2 regions of the Marinobacter sp. V34 genome follow, and region 1 is predicted to be linked to the other one. Evidence: predicted binding sites of a transcription regulator. Region 1 holds the regulator's gene; the other holds the start of a gene.
The links. The regulator sigma-54, encoded in region 1, starts transcription at its own class of promoters, with help from an activator protein. The targets are predictions, from matches to a motif close to ANTGGCATNNANNTTGCTNT.
Positions count from the first base shown of each region.

Region 2: the regulator sigma-54 is predicted to act here: its motif matches at 2,852-2,871, upstream of AC0B60_RS19625 (ammonium transporter).

Region 1 is NZ_JBUPZY010000003.1:387,285-393,868, reverse strand. Features, by position in the region: gene rapZ (RNase adapter RapZ) at 1-874, opposite strand, end outside; gene ptsN (PTS IIA-like nitrogen regulatory protein PtsN) at 903-1,373, opposite strand; gene hpf (ribosome hibernation promoting factor) at 1,469-1,777, opposite strand; gene AC0B60_RS07285 (RNA polymerase factor sigma-54) at 1,902-3,428, opposite strand; gene lptB (LPS export ABC transporter ATP-binding protein) at 3,581-4,306, opposite strand; gene lptA (lipopolysaccharide transport periplasmic protein LptA) at 4,284-4,892, opposite strand; gene lptC (LPS export ABC transporter periplasmic protein LptC) at 4,897-5,487, opposite strand; gene AC0B60_RS07265 (KdsC family phosphatase) at 5,488-6,045, opposite strand; gene AC0B60_RS07260 (KpsF/GutQ family sugar-phosphate isomerase) at 6,045-6,584, opposite strand, start outside.
Region 2 is NZ_JBUPZY010000017.1:9,672-16,255, reverse strand. Features, by position in the region: gene AC0B60_RS19645 (fructosamine kinase family protein) at 1-504, opposite strand, end outside; gene AC0B60_RS19640 (YkvA family protein) at 540-959, shown strand; gene pomA (flagellar motor protein PomA) at 1,024-1,800, shown strand; gene AC0B60_RS19630 (MotB family protein) at 1,803-2,720, shown strand; gene AC0B60_RS19625 (ammonium transporter) at 2,944-4,152, shown strand; gene AC0B60_RS19620 (circularly permuted type 2 ATP-grasp protein) at 4,366-5,799, shown strand; gene AC0B60_RS19615 (alpha-E domain-containing protein) at 5,793-6,584, shown strand, end outside.

The DNA.
Region 1 (6,584 bases):
CCCTGCTTTGCAGGTGGGGCAGTTCGGTGTGGCGAACCTGCACGTTGCTGTATTTGCCCGAGAAATAGCGGCCGAGCTGATCGCAGATATAAACCGAGCGATGCTGGCCACCGGTGCAGCCGATGGATATGGTCATGTAGCTGCGGTTGCTGTCGGCAAACGATGGCAGCCAGTTTTCCAGGAACTGGGTCAGATCGTCGACCATCTTACGGCTCAACGGCTCCTTTTCGAGAAAATCGATGACCGGCTGGTCGGTCCCCACGAACTGCCGAAGGCTGGTGTCCCAGTATGGATTGGGCAGGCAGCGCACATCGAACACATAGTCCGAATCCAGTGGCACGCCATGCTTGAACCCGAACGACTGGAATAGCAGCGCCAGTTCCTGATGGCGCCTGCCAGCGACCCGTTGCTTCACCATATCCCGGAGCTCGTACATGGACAGCCCGGTGGTATCGATGTAAAGGTCCGCCAGCTTGGAAAGGGGCTCCAGAAGCTTCTTCTCGTTACCGATGGCCTCCCGCAAGGAGGTTTTGTCATCACTCAGCGGGTGTTTCCGGCGCGTGGCATGGAAGCGTTGCAACAGGGATTGTTCATCGGCGTCCAGATAAATGATTTCTATGGTGACGCCGGTATCCTGAAGGCTGCGGTAGATATTCTCGAAGTTGCTCAGTTCTCCGGAAAGGTTGCGGGCGTCGATGCTGACAGCCATCTTTCCCAGCCGGCCGGGAGAATTCTGGTTGGTGGCTTCCTGTGTGAGAGGGAACAGCAGGCCAATGGGCAGGTTGTCGATGCAGTAATAGCCCAGGTCTTCGAGAACGTGTAACGCGGTACTTTTCCCGGAACCTGATCGGCCGCTGACGATGATCAGTTTCATAGCCCGTTCACCTTGGATATGGAGTTATTCAGCTTGTCTCGGCTGTCATCCGGCGATAAAGAGAGGCTGCATCGGTGCACTGACGCAGTTGGTCGCAGAATGCGCGCTCGTTGAACTTTTCAGCAAGCTGGCTCAAAAGCTCAAGATGCTCGCTGGTGGCTTCCTTGGGGACGATCAGGGTAAAGACGAGGTCCACCGGCTGATTGTCGATGGCATCGAACGCAACGCCTTCTTCCAGGGTCAGCAAAGCGCCGACCACGTGATCCAGCCCTTCCAGGCGACAGTGGGGGATCGCAATGCCTTGTCCGATACCTGTGCTTCCAAGCCGCTCGCGAGCGACCAGGTTGTTGAATATCTCGGTGTCGCTGAGCAAAGAGTCGTGCTGTTGGATCTGCTCGGCAATGGTTTCCATAACCCGCTTTTTGCTGGACGTAGGCACCCGGCAAAGGGTCAGCTCCGGCGCGAGAATGTTCTCGATAGTCAGGGATGTGTCGGTCATGAATCGACTGCAGTTCCGTAAAAAAAGGCTGCGGCACGTGTTGCCTGGTAAGCCAGTGCCGCAGCTCGATTAACTGTCATGCAGGGGGAGTCGTCCTAGCGGGCGCCGTTCCCATGCATCCGGTCTACGTTCTTTTCTTTGTGCTTCAGGATCTGCCTGTCCAGCTTGTCTACCAATGCGTCAATGGCAGCGTACATATCGCTGTTTTCGGCCTTTGCGTGAATCTCACCACCTATCACGTGAAGCGTAGCTTCCGCCATCTGGCGCACTTTTTCCACCTCAAGGGTAACCTGGCAATTGCTGATATGGTCGAAGTGCCGCTCAAGCTTTTCAAATTTGCCTGATACGTAATCTTTCAGTGCGGGAGTCAGTTCTACGTGATGGCCTGAAATATTGAGTTGCATAGGCTTCTCCTGTTTTCAGCTTGCCGGCACCCGTCAGGATGCCAGCTGTGTGCCACAGCGTTATGCTGCAGGCGGTATACTTTCAGGAAAGGGCTCTCCCCGTGAGGCCGGGAACAGACGCTTCCTACACCAATCGTTTTCGCTCGTTGGACGGAGGAATGTGCATTGCCTCGCGATACTTGGCCACGGTTCGTCTAGCCACCTTGATACCCTGGTCTCCTAGCATGGCTGCAATTTTGCTATCGCTCAATGGCTTTTTCGGAGTTTCCGTCGCAATCAGTTTCTTGATCATCGCGCGGATTGCCGTGGATGAGCACTCTCCACCCTCGTCGGTACTAACATGGCTTGAGAAAAAATACTTAAGTTCAAATATGCCCCGCGGTGTGTGCATGTACTTCTGGGTGGTGACCCTTGAAATGGTCGACTCGTGCATTTCCACCGCCTGGGCAATATCAGAGAGAATCAATGGTTTCATGGCTTCCTCGCCATGATCCAGGAATCCCTGCTGGTGCTCGACAATGCGCGTGGCCACCTTGAGTAGGGTTTCGTTGCGGCTTTGCAGGCTCTTGATGAACCACTTTGCTTCCTGCAACTGGTCTCGCAGGTAAGTGTTGTCGGCACTGCTGTCCGCACGCTTTATAAGAGAAGCATAGCTTGCATTCACACGAATGCGCGGTGCAATTTCAGGATTCAGTTCCACGCGCCAGCGCTCATTGTGTTTGCGCACGATCACATCAGGTATGACGTAGTCTGGCTCGCCCTGGTCCAGCGTGTCGCCAGGGCGCGGGTTCAGCCCGGTAATAAGCGCCAGCACGTCCCGTAGCTGTTCTTCTTTCAGGCGACTGCGGCGCAACAGTTGGGCGTAATCGCGATTGCCCAGCAGGTTTATATAGTGGGTGATCACCAGTCGCGCCTGGGCCAGCCAAGGCGTTTCCGGGGGCAGTTGGTTTAGCTGGATCAGCAGGCATTCCTGCAGATTACGGGCGAATACGCCAGGTGGGTCGAAGTGCTGAAGACGGTGAAGAACGGCTTCCACTTCGTCCAGTTCCAACGGGTCTTCATCGGCTTCGTCCACCATACCTGAATGAATTTCCTCAAGCGGAGAGGTCAGGTAGCCGTGGTTATCAACCGCATCCATCAGGGCGTGGGCGATGGCCTGATCCCGCTCGCTCATGGGCGTCAGATTCAGTTGCCATTCCAGGTGGTCCTGAAGTGTCTCTGTGGGGGAGTTGCGGGTCTCGAAGTCGTGGTCGTTTTCGTCGTCGTTACGGGCCGCTGAAGCGGGCGCTGACTGGTAAATGTCATCCCAGGCGGTGTCGACGGGAAGGTCGTCGGGAATGGTGTCGGGGCTGTCCGTTTCGGATGACCAGTCAGGCCCGTTCTCGGATTCGTCCCACTCCGTTGCGGTGTCGGAGGTGGTGTTGGATTCCTCGGCCGACGCAGTTTCAGAGGATTCGTTGTCACTGTCCGTTGATTCCGGATTCTGGTTGTCGTCGTCTTCCGAGGTTTCCAGCATTGGGTTGGATTCCAATGCTTGCTGGATTTCCTGCTGGAGATCCAGGGTGGAGAGCTGCAGAAGCCTGATAGCCTGTTGCAGCTGGGGCGTCATGGTCAGGCTTTGGCCCAGCTTTAACTGTAATGAGGCTTTCATAACCATGGTTCAGGATCCGTCACTCGGTCTCTCTCTTCCGTCACTCAGGCTCTCTCTTTGCGTCACTCGGGCGCTCTCTGGAGCCGGGGTTGCACAAAAACTCTTTGTATGCTGGCTACTTGCCGCGCCAAGCAAGTTCTTTGCCGAGTGTACTACAGGCGAAACTCGTTGCCCAGATACACTTCTTTGACCTGCTGGTTGGCCAGTATATCGTCCGAGTTGCCAGAGGCAATGATGTGGCCGCCACTGACAATGTAGGCATTCTCGCAGATATCGAGGGTTTCCCGCACATTGTGGTCGGTGATCAGTACGCCGATGCCCTTGTCCCGCAGGTGCCGGATGATCTGCTTGATGTCGCTCACTGAGATGGGGTCGACCCCGGCGAAAGGTTCGTCCAGCAAGATGAACGCCGGCTCCATCGCCAACGCGCGGGCGATTTCCACCCGCCGACGCTCCCCCCCTGAAAGGGCCATGCCAACGCTATCGCGGATGTGGGTGATGTGAAACTCTTCAAGCAGTTCCTCTAACTTGGCCTCTCGGTCCGCTCGCTTGAGTTCGCGGCGGGTTTCCAGGATAGCCAGTATGTTGTCGCGCACGGTGAGCTTGCGGAACACGGAGGCTTCCTGGGGCAGGTAGCCGATTCCTTTTCGGGCTCGGCCATGCATGGGTAGTGGCGTTATGTCCTGATTGTCGATGGTGATGCGACCATTGTCGGCGGGGACCAGGCCAACAATCATGTAGAAGCACGTTGTTTTGCCCGCGCCATTGGGGCCAAGCAGACCGACGATCTCGCCACTGCGAATTTCCAGGGAAACGTCGATGACGACCTTCTTCTGCTTGTAGCTTTTTGCGAGGTTACTGGCCCTGAGAACTGCCATCGGTATCCTGTCCGTTAGGGTTATCTGAATTGCTGCCGGAGTTGCCGCGCGGCTGGATGACCATTTCGACGCGACCGCTGCCATCGCCCTGGTCAGCGGCGCCTTCCGCAGTTACCACGCGCTCGGCGCTGTCGTAATGAATCACGTCACCGCGGAACAGGTTGCCGCCCTGTTCAATCACGGCTTCGCGCTTAAAGGTGACCCGGTTGTCGGAGGCGGACCAGGTGATGGTCAGGGCGCGAGCGTCGGTTTCACCCTGGCCTTCCATGGCAGGCTGGCGATAGCGTGCCGGGGTACCGGTGGCTTCAATGCGACTGACGCCGTTTTCATCCCGGTGAAGTACAACCTTGTCCGCCATAAGGTTGGCATCGCCCTGGCTCATTTCAACGGAACCGGTATAGGTTGCAATGCCCTGACCTTCGTCGAGCCGTGCGTTATCGGCGTTGACCGTGATGGGTTGGTCGGACTCCAGGTCAAAGGCGGCAGCGAATGGCATGCCAACGGTCAGCGTTAGTACCAGAGCAATCGCTGAGATCACCGGGCGCGACACAACCGATTGGTGTCCTTTGGGGTGAGGATGGGGCATGAATTTACTTGCCGGGCTCATAGCGTCCTTCCACTTGAGAGTCGAGTTCGAGGATTCGGTCATCAATCCAGGCCTTCATGCCGGTTGCGCGGGTCAGGCTGAACGAGTCGGTCAGTTCCACCGGGGCATCTGTATAAACTGTACGCTCAGCGTTATCCAGTGTCAGTGTCGACGTAGTTAACGTCAGTGAGCGCCCACCTTGGGCTTGCTGGGACACATGAACATCCCCCGTCAAGTGGACCAGGTCGTCAGCTTCCATGAATTGGCCTTTGTTGGCCTGGACTTGCCAGGGTGCGTTGCCAGGTTCGCCGTAGAGCGTTGCATTCGGTGACTCCATAATGGTTTGGTTGCGGGCCTCGAATTGCTCAATGCGCGGGCTTTCGAAATGTGCGGTAAGCCGCCCGGTCTCATCGAAGGAGAGGTAGCGACCATTAACCACGAAACCGTCTGGTTCCGATTCTCCTCTCAGCGCGGCGGCATCCACCGGCTCTGATGGCTCGTCACTTTGCCAGAGCAGGAAAAACAGTGCCACTATCGTGACAGCCAGCCCCAGGCTTCGTGCCCAGGGCCGTGCATAGAGGGCTTCAGCGGCCATTCAGTCCTGCTCCAGGTAGGGTTGCAGGCTGGCATTGAGCTGCCCGCAGGCACAGAGCAGTAGTTCACACGCTTCACGAACCGCACCGCTGCCCCCCGCTGCCGACGTGCAAAAATCCGCGTGCTGTCGCACCAGCCAGTACCCGTTCGGTACCGTTATGCCCAGTCCGGCGTAACGGATTGCGGGCAGGTCCGGTAGGTCGTCGCCCATGTAGGCAATCTGGTGTGGTGCGATCTCCAGCCGTCCTGCCAGTTCCCGCAAGGCTACTTTCTTGTCCTCGCGGCCTTGCATTAGATGCGAGATGCCGAGGTCATTCATGCGTTTTTCCGTCAGTGACGAACGTCGTCCGGTAATAACAGCAACGTTGATGCCAGCGGCCATAACCTGTTTGATGCCCAGGCCGTCGAGAATGTTGAATCCTTTCATCTCGTCGCCCGAAGCGCTGAACAGCAGGGTGCCGTCGGTCATGATGCCGTCCACATCCAGGGCCAGGAGCCGAATGCCAGCGGCTTTCTCGATCAGGTCCGCCGGCCATTGAGGGCGCAGGGTGTCGGCCATCAGATCACTCCAGCCCGCAATAGGTCGTGCATGTTGATAGCGCCAGTCAGTTTGCCGTCGCGATTGATGACGGGCAGGGCATTGATTTTCAGCTCTTCCATCATGTTCAGTGCCTCGGCGGCCAGTTGGTCATCGTGGATCACGCGCCCATTGCGGGTCATGACCTCGGCAATGGGCGTGTTGTGAATGTCCACGGAACGGTCCAGGGTGCGGCGAAGGTCACCGTCTGTAAACACGCCGACCAGATCGCCCCCGGCGCTGATGACCGTCGTCATACCCAGGCCCTTGCGGGAAATCTCCAGCAGCGCGCCGCTGAGGGTGGTGCCTTCCTGTACGCGGGGGATCCGGTCCCCGGTGTGCATAATATCGGTGACACGCAGTAGCAACCTGCGGCCCAGGCTGCCACCGGGGTGTGAGAGCGCAAAGTCTTCGGTGCTGAAACCACGGGCTTCAAGCAGTGCCACGGCGAGGGCATCGCCCATCACCAGAGTGGCCGTGGTGCTGGAGGTGGGGGCCAGTCCAAGGGGGCAGGCCTCCTG
Region 2 (6,584 bases), on a different contig from region 1:
AAACCGGACGAGCTCGTCGCCCTGGCGCTTTAGCACCGCTTCAAACTCTTGCCGAATAGGGGCATTGCCGATCATGCCTACCTGCACACCCAGTCGATCTCTCAGGAAAAACGCACCCCAATCGTCCGTCAGGCGGTTCTTCTGTGGTGACATCCCAATCATGTTATCGGCGTCGAACCCGTACTCGGGCCGACGTACCGCATGCATGTGCGCCAGGCCTTCGCCAAGCGCGGCCATGGCCTCCTCGCTCGCCGGGCCAGGATGGATCTTCGGAATCACCAGCTCGCGGGCTGATACAGCTTTCACCTCCGGCACACGCAACCCACTGACACCGGCCGCTTTTAGGGTTTCTGCCAAAACCTCAAGACCTCGGGCTTCGCACAACAGCGCATCGGGAAAGGACGAGGGATTATGTTTCACGAAATCAGTCATACCACCAGTATAACCATGATCGGAAATCGCCTCGCAAACACCCTTGGCTTTGTCACAGGCTTCATGGATCATGGAACTGCAAGGCCATCCCACATAGGAATAGCCCGATGACAGGTTTTAGCAAGCACACGGCAAACAAACAGTTGAATCACGAGGCTGACAAGGTTCACCGCCGAGATGTGGGAGCCCTGCTCAACCGCCAGCAAGCTATCGAAGACAAAGTCAGGAATAGCGGCAAGCTGAGCCGGTTCAGCACCGACATCCGGCTGATGTTTTCCATGCTGAGGGACTACTGGCAGGGCAACTATCGTGAAGTCCCCTGGAAAAGCATTGCAGCGATAGCCGGCGCCCTCGTTTACGTGCTTAACCCCCTGGATTTAATCCCGGACCTGCTGCTGGGATTCGGCCTGTTGGACGACGCCGGCGTGGTGGCAGCATGCCTGGCCCTGGTGGAATCAGACCTGCTTCGTTACGCGGCGTGGAAAGATCTTAAAACAGAGACACAAACGCTTACGGATAGCGATTGATTCAATTGTGGGCTACCGTTAATCTTCAAAAGCCCTCTGAATCACAAAACCTTTTGGAGCTATCTTGGATTTTGCCACCCTGATCGGCCTCGTTGGGGCCATCCTGCTTATTGCTTCTGCCGTCATACTTGGCGTATCGCCGGATGTCTTCATCAACCCTCCCTCGATACTGATCGTGGTCGGTGGCACCATGCTTGTTGTGCTGGCGAAATTCAGCTTCAGCCAATTTTTCAGCGCATTCAAAGTGGCCGCTCGAGCGTTCAAATTCCGCTTGCCGGACACCCGTGAAAGCATTGATGAACTGATTGAGGTGGCCAATGTTGCCCGCAAGCAAGGTGTTCTTGGCCTGGAAGAGCGTGAAGTTGGCTCGCCCTTTCTCGGCCAGGGAATACAGATGCTGGTCGATGGCCAGAATGCTGAAACCATCAAACACCTGCTGTCCAAAGAGCGCCTACTGACGCTGGATCACAATCGGTCTGGCGCAAAAGTCTTTACGGCAATGGCCGACGTGGCCCCCGCCATGGGCATGATCGGCACACTCATCGGTCTGGTGCAGATGCTGTCCAATATGGAAGACCCAAAGTCCATCGGACCCGCCATGGCGGTTGCCCTGCTAACCACACTCTACGGCGCCATGATTGCCACCATGATCGCCACCCCCATCGCAGACAAACTCTCGCTGAGAATGACCGAGGAAGCGCGTCTGCAATCGCTCTATATTGATGCGCTGGTCGCCATAAAGGAAGGCACCAATCCACGGGTTATCGAGCAGATGCTGTCGAGTTACCTGACGCCGAAAGAACGTGAGAAAAACTCAGAAGCCGAGACGGCAGGCGTTTAGCCATGGATGAATTACCGGAAGAGGAAAAAGCGGGTATTCCCGCCTGGGTAGTAACCTTTGCAGACCTGATGTCGCTGCTGATGTGTTTCTTTGTGCTGCTGCTATCGTTCTCGGAAATCGACGCGCAGAAATTCAAACAGATTGCTGGCGAACTGTCGAAAGCATTCGGTGTGCAACGTGAAGTGCCCGCCCTGGAAATACCCATGGGCACTAGCCCGATTTTCGATAAGTTTTCTCCGGCACCGCCCGAGCCCACCGTCGTCAATGAAGTCAAACAGACAACCACCGACCAACAGCCCGAACTGGAAACCCTGAAGAGCCCTACGGATGTGGCTGTGGAATCCGCCATTCAGGACGAGCTCCAGAAGACCTTGGAGCAGGTTCGATCGGTGCTTGAGACAGCCATCGAAGATGGCCGGGTAAACCTCACCCAGGATCATCATAGAATCATTGTTCGCGTTGAGGAGAAGGGGGCTTTTCCCTCCGGTTCGGCGGACCTGACCTGGGAGTTTGAAGGCCTGTTGCTGGAAATGGCCGACATACTGGTGGAGATCCCCGGCAAGCTGACCATCGAAGGCCACACCGACGATGTTCCCATCCGCACACAGCGGTTCTACAGCAACTGGGACCTGTCCGCCGCTCGGGCAGCAGCGGTTGCCAATGCGCTCCTCGCCGAGGGTAAACTGAAGCCTGCCCGGCTGGCGGTCACCGGTCTCGCGTACACCGAGCCACGGGTACCAAACACCTCTTCGGAGAACCGTGCCAAAAACCGCCGGGTGGAAATCATTATCGATCTGTCCGGGCCGATCGAGGAACAGGAGATGCGGATAAGGGAACTCATGAACCCCGAAGCCGATGCGTCCGCTGCACCGGATTCCCGCAGTTCCGACGAATCCGATCAGGACGAATTACTGTGGTAGGCGGCCAGAATGGTGCGCCTCCCCCGTTAATGCACCATTAAAAAGCACGATCACCCCACCTCCAACGCAATTCCGCCCCACGTCAGAGCAAGAAATCACCTAATCGACTCTCCGCTCTGAATTTGCCTCAAAATGGAACACTCCTTGCTTGCTGTGCACGCTATCAATGCACAACCCGCCCGTGACAGGCGGATAAAACCATAAAATCAGGAGCAACCAACCCGTGGATATCACGAGTGCAGTACATACCCTGACCGAAAGCGCCAACACACTGTTCATTTTGATCGGTGCCATCATGGTACTGGCCATGCACGCTGGCTTCGCCTTCCTGGAAGTCGGCACCGTGCGCCACAAAAACCAGGTGAATGCCCTGGTGAAAATCATGACCGATTTCGGCATCTCCGCCGTGGCCTACTTCTTCATTGGTTACTACATCGCCTATGGCAGCCATTTTATGGCCGGCGCTTCGGAGCTGACGGCCGCGAATGGCTATGATCTGGTCAAGTTCTTCTTCCTGATGACCTTTGCTGCCGCCATTCCTGCCATTGTTTCCGGCGGTATCGCCGAGCGTGCGAAGTTCTACCCGATGCTCATCGCCTCGGGGCTGATCGTGGCGTTTGTATATCCCTTCTTCGAGGGCATGATCTGGAACGGCAACTACGGCTTCCAGGCCTGGCTGGAGAACCAGTTTGGTGCGGCCTTCCACGACTTTGCCGGCTCGGTTGTGGTGCACGCCGTGGGCGGCTGGATCGCCCTGGCCGCCGTGCTCCTGCTCGGAGCACGTAACGGCCGCTACCGCAACGGCAGAGTGGTGGCTTTTGCCCCCTCCAACATCCCGTTCCTGGCGCTGGGCGCCTGGATTCTCACCGTTGGCTGGTTCGGATTTAACGTGATGTCCGCCCAGACTCTGGACGGCATCAGCGGCCTGGTGGCGGTGAACAGCCTTATGGCCATGGTGGGCGGCGTTCTGGTGGCCATGCTGGTGGGCCGCAAAGACCCGGGCTTCATTCACAACGGACCGCTCGCCGGCCTGGTGGCTGTGTGCGCCGGTTCGGACCTGATGCACCCCGTCGGTGCACTTATTACCGGTGGCATCGCCGGCGCCATCTTCGTGTACATGTTTGAGTGGGCCCAAGACAGGATCGAACGTCTGGACGATGTACTCGGTGTTTGGCCGTTACACGGTGTGTGCGGCGTCTGGGGCGCCATTGCCGCCGGCATCTTTGGCCAGGAAGCCTTCGGGGGCCTCGGTGGCGTCAGCCTGATGTCGCAGGTCATCGGCGCGGTTGCTGGCGTTGTGGTGGCCTTTGTCGGCGGCCTGATCGTCTACGGCATTGTCAGCGCCATCTCCGGCCTGCGTCTCACCGACGAAGAAGAATTCAACGGTGCGGATGTCAGTATCCATCGAATCGGCGCGACATCCCTGGAATAACCCTACCTGCCAGCCGCCTTTTCTGGCGGCTGGCAATGCTTTTTATTGACACCTCCCTCCGCCTGGCCTTTGCTTAAATAACCCGTTCCGGTGATAAACCTACCGTTTGCCGCCAGAGTGGCCTGCCTTTTGCTATTCCTTTAACTCATGGGAATGGCTGGATATCGACTACCCACATCCGGTGAGTGGCGTGTTCAGGAGAGGGTCAAGGTTATGTTGATACAAACCCCACCCGAGGGTATCTACGACGAGCTGTTCGATCAGGATAACCGGGTGCGGCCCAGCTGCAGGGTGCTGGAGGACTGGCTGATCAGATCCGACGAAGCCCTGTTAGCCGAAAAGCGCCGCGAGGCAGACGTTCTGTTTCAGCGCCTGGGCATTACCTTTAATGTCTATGGCGAAGACCAGGGGGCCGAACGGCTCATTCCGTTCGATCTGATTCCACGAGTGATCTCCGCCAGTGACTGGCAACGTCTGCAGGCGGGATTACGCCAGCGGGTGCAGGCTCTGAACCGCTTCCTGTTCGATATCTACCATGAGTTCGACATCATTCGAGCCGGGGTTATCAGTGCTGAGCAGGTGTTCGCTAATCCCCAGTACCAGCCTGGCATGCAGAACCTGAAGCTGCCACGAAACCTGTATTCCCACATAGCCGGCATCGATCTGATCCGCCACAACGATGGCGACTTCTACGTGCTGGAAGACAACCTTCGCTGCCCCAGCGGTGTCTCCTACATGCTGGAAAACCGACGCATGATGATGCGCCTGTTTCCGGAATTGTTTGCCAAGGCGCCGGTAGCACCGGTTGAACACTACCCAGCACTGCTGGGTGAAACCCTGCGTGCAGCGTCCCTGAATCCCAACCCCACCGTGGTGGTACTCACCCCCGGCCGCTTCAACAGCGCCTATTTCGAGCATGCCTTCCTGGCCCGCCAGATGGGTGTCGAGCTGGTGGAGGGCGCTGATCTGTTCATACGCCACAACAAGGTGTACATGAAGACCACCATCGGCCCCCAGCAGGTGGACGTCATCTACCGGCGGATTGACGACGATTTTCTTGACCCACTAGCCGGAAACCCGGATTCCATGCTGGGCGTTCCCGGGCTCTATGCCGCCTACCGCAGCGGTAATGTGGTGCTTGCCAACGCCATGGGCACCGGCGTCGCCGACGACAAGGCCATCTATCCCTTCGTACCCGACATGATTCGCTTCTACCTGGGAGAAGAGCCGATCCTGAAAAACGTCCCCACCTGGCAGGGCCGTAAACCAAAAGACCTCAAGTACATCCTCGACAACCTGCCGGACCTGGTGGTCAAAGAAACCCAGGGCGCTGGTGGCTACGGCATGCTGATCGGCCCGAAAGCCAGCAAGAGTGAGCTGAACCATTTCCGATCGCTGTTGCAGGCCAGACCAGACAACTACATCGCTCAGCCCACCCTGAGCCTGTCGACCTGCCCAACCTTCGTGAACGAAGGCGTCGCACCACGACACCTGGACCTGAGACCTTTTGTGCTTTCGGGCAAAAAAGTGCAGATGGTGCCCGGTGGATTGACCCGAGTGGCATTGAAAGAAGGGTCGCTGGTGGTGAATTCGTCCCAGGGCGGCGGCACCAAGGACACCTGGGTACTGGAGGGCGACGAATGCTGAGCCGAGCCGCATCAAGTCTGTTCTGGATGGCCCGATACCTCGAAAGGGCGGAAACCCAGGCCCGGCTGCTGGACGTCAGCCTGACCATGGCGTTGATCGACGTTCCCGAAGACCGCGAGGAGCAGTTGTCCGTGCCGTTGCTGGTGACCGGCACCCAAGAAGTCTTTCATGAGCTCTACCAGGAAATCACCCCCCAGAACCTGATTGACTTCCTGCTCCTGGATGACCGCCACCCTGCCAGTGTGTTCAGCGTTATCCGCAGCGCGCGGGACAACGCCCTGCAAGTGCGTGGCAATCTCTCCGCGGACGTATGGGAAAGCATCAATCTGGCGTGGATGGAGCTGAAAGAGTTGCGCCGAAAAGGGGTGACCGAGTCCAATGCTAGCCGGGTGTTCGACTGGACCCGCGAGCGTTCAAACGTGTTCCGTGGTGCGGCCTATGGCACCCTTCTGCGTAATGACGCCTTCCATTTCCTGCTCCTGGGCACGTTCATCGAGCGTGCAGACGCCACCGCCCGTGTGCTTAACATCCGCCACCACATGGCCACCAAATCCCTGGAAGGGCACCCCACCCAGTCGTTCTTCGAATGGACGGCGCTGCTGCATTCGTTGGCCGCCTTTGAGGCCTACCAGAATACGTACGGCCACAATATCGAACCAATGAATGTGGCCGAACTGCTGATTCTCAAACCGGATGTTCCCCGTTCGCTTCACGCCTGCCTGGAGGAAATCGCGGATCTTCTGGAGGAGATCGAAAGCGGCGAGGCCCGCCGGGCCAGGCGCCTG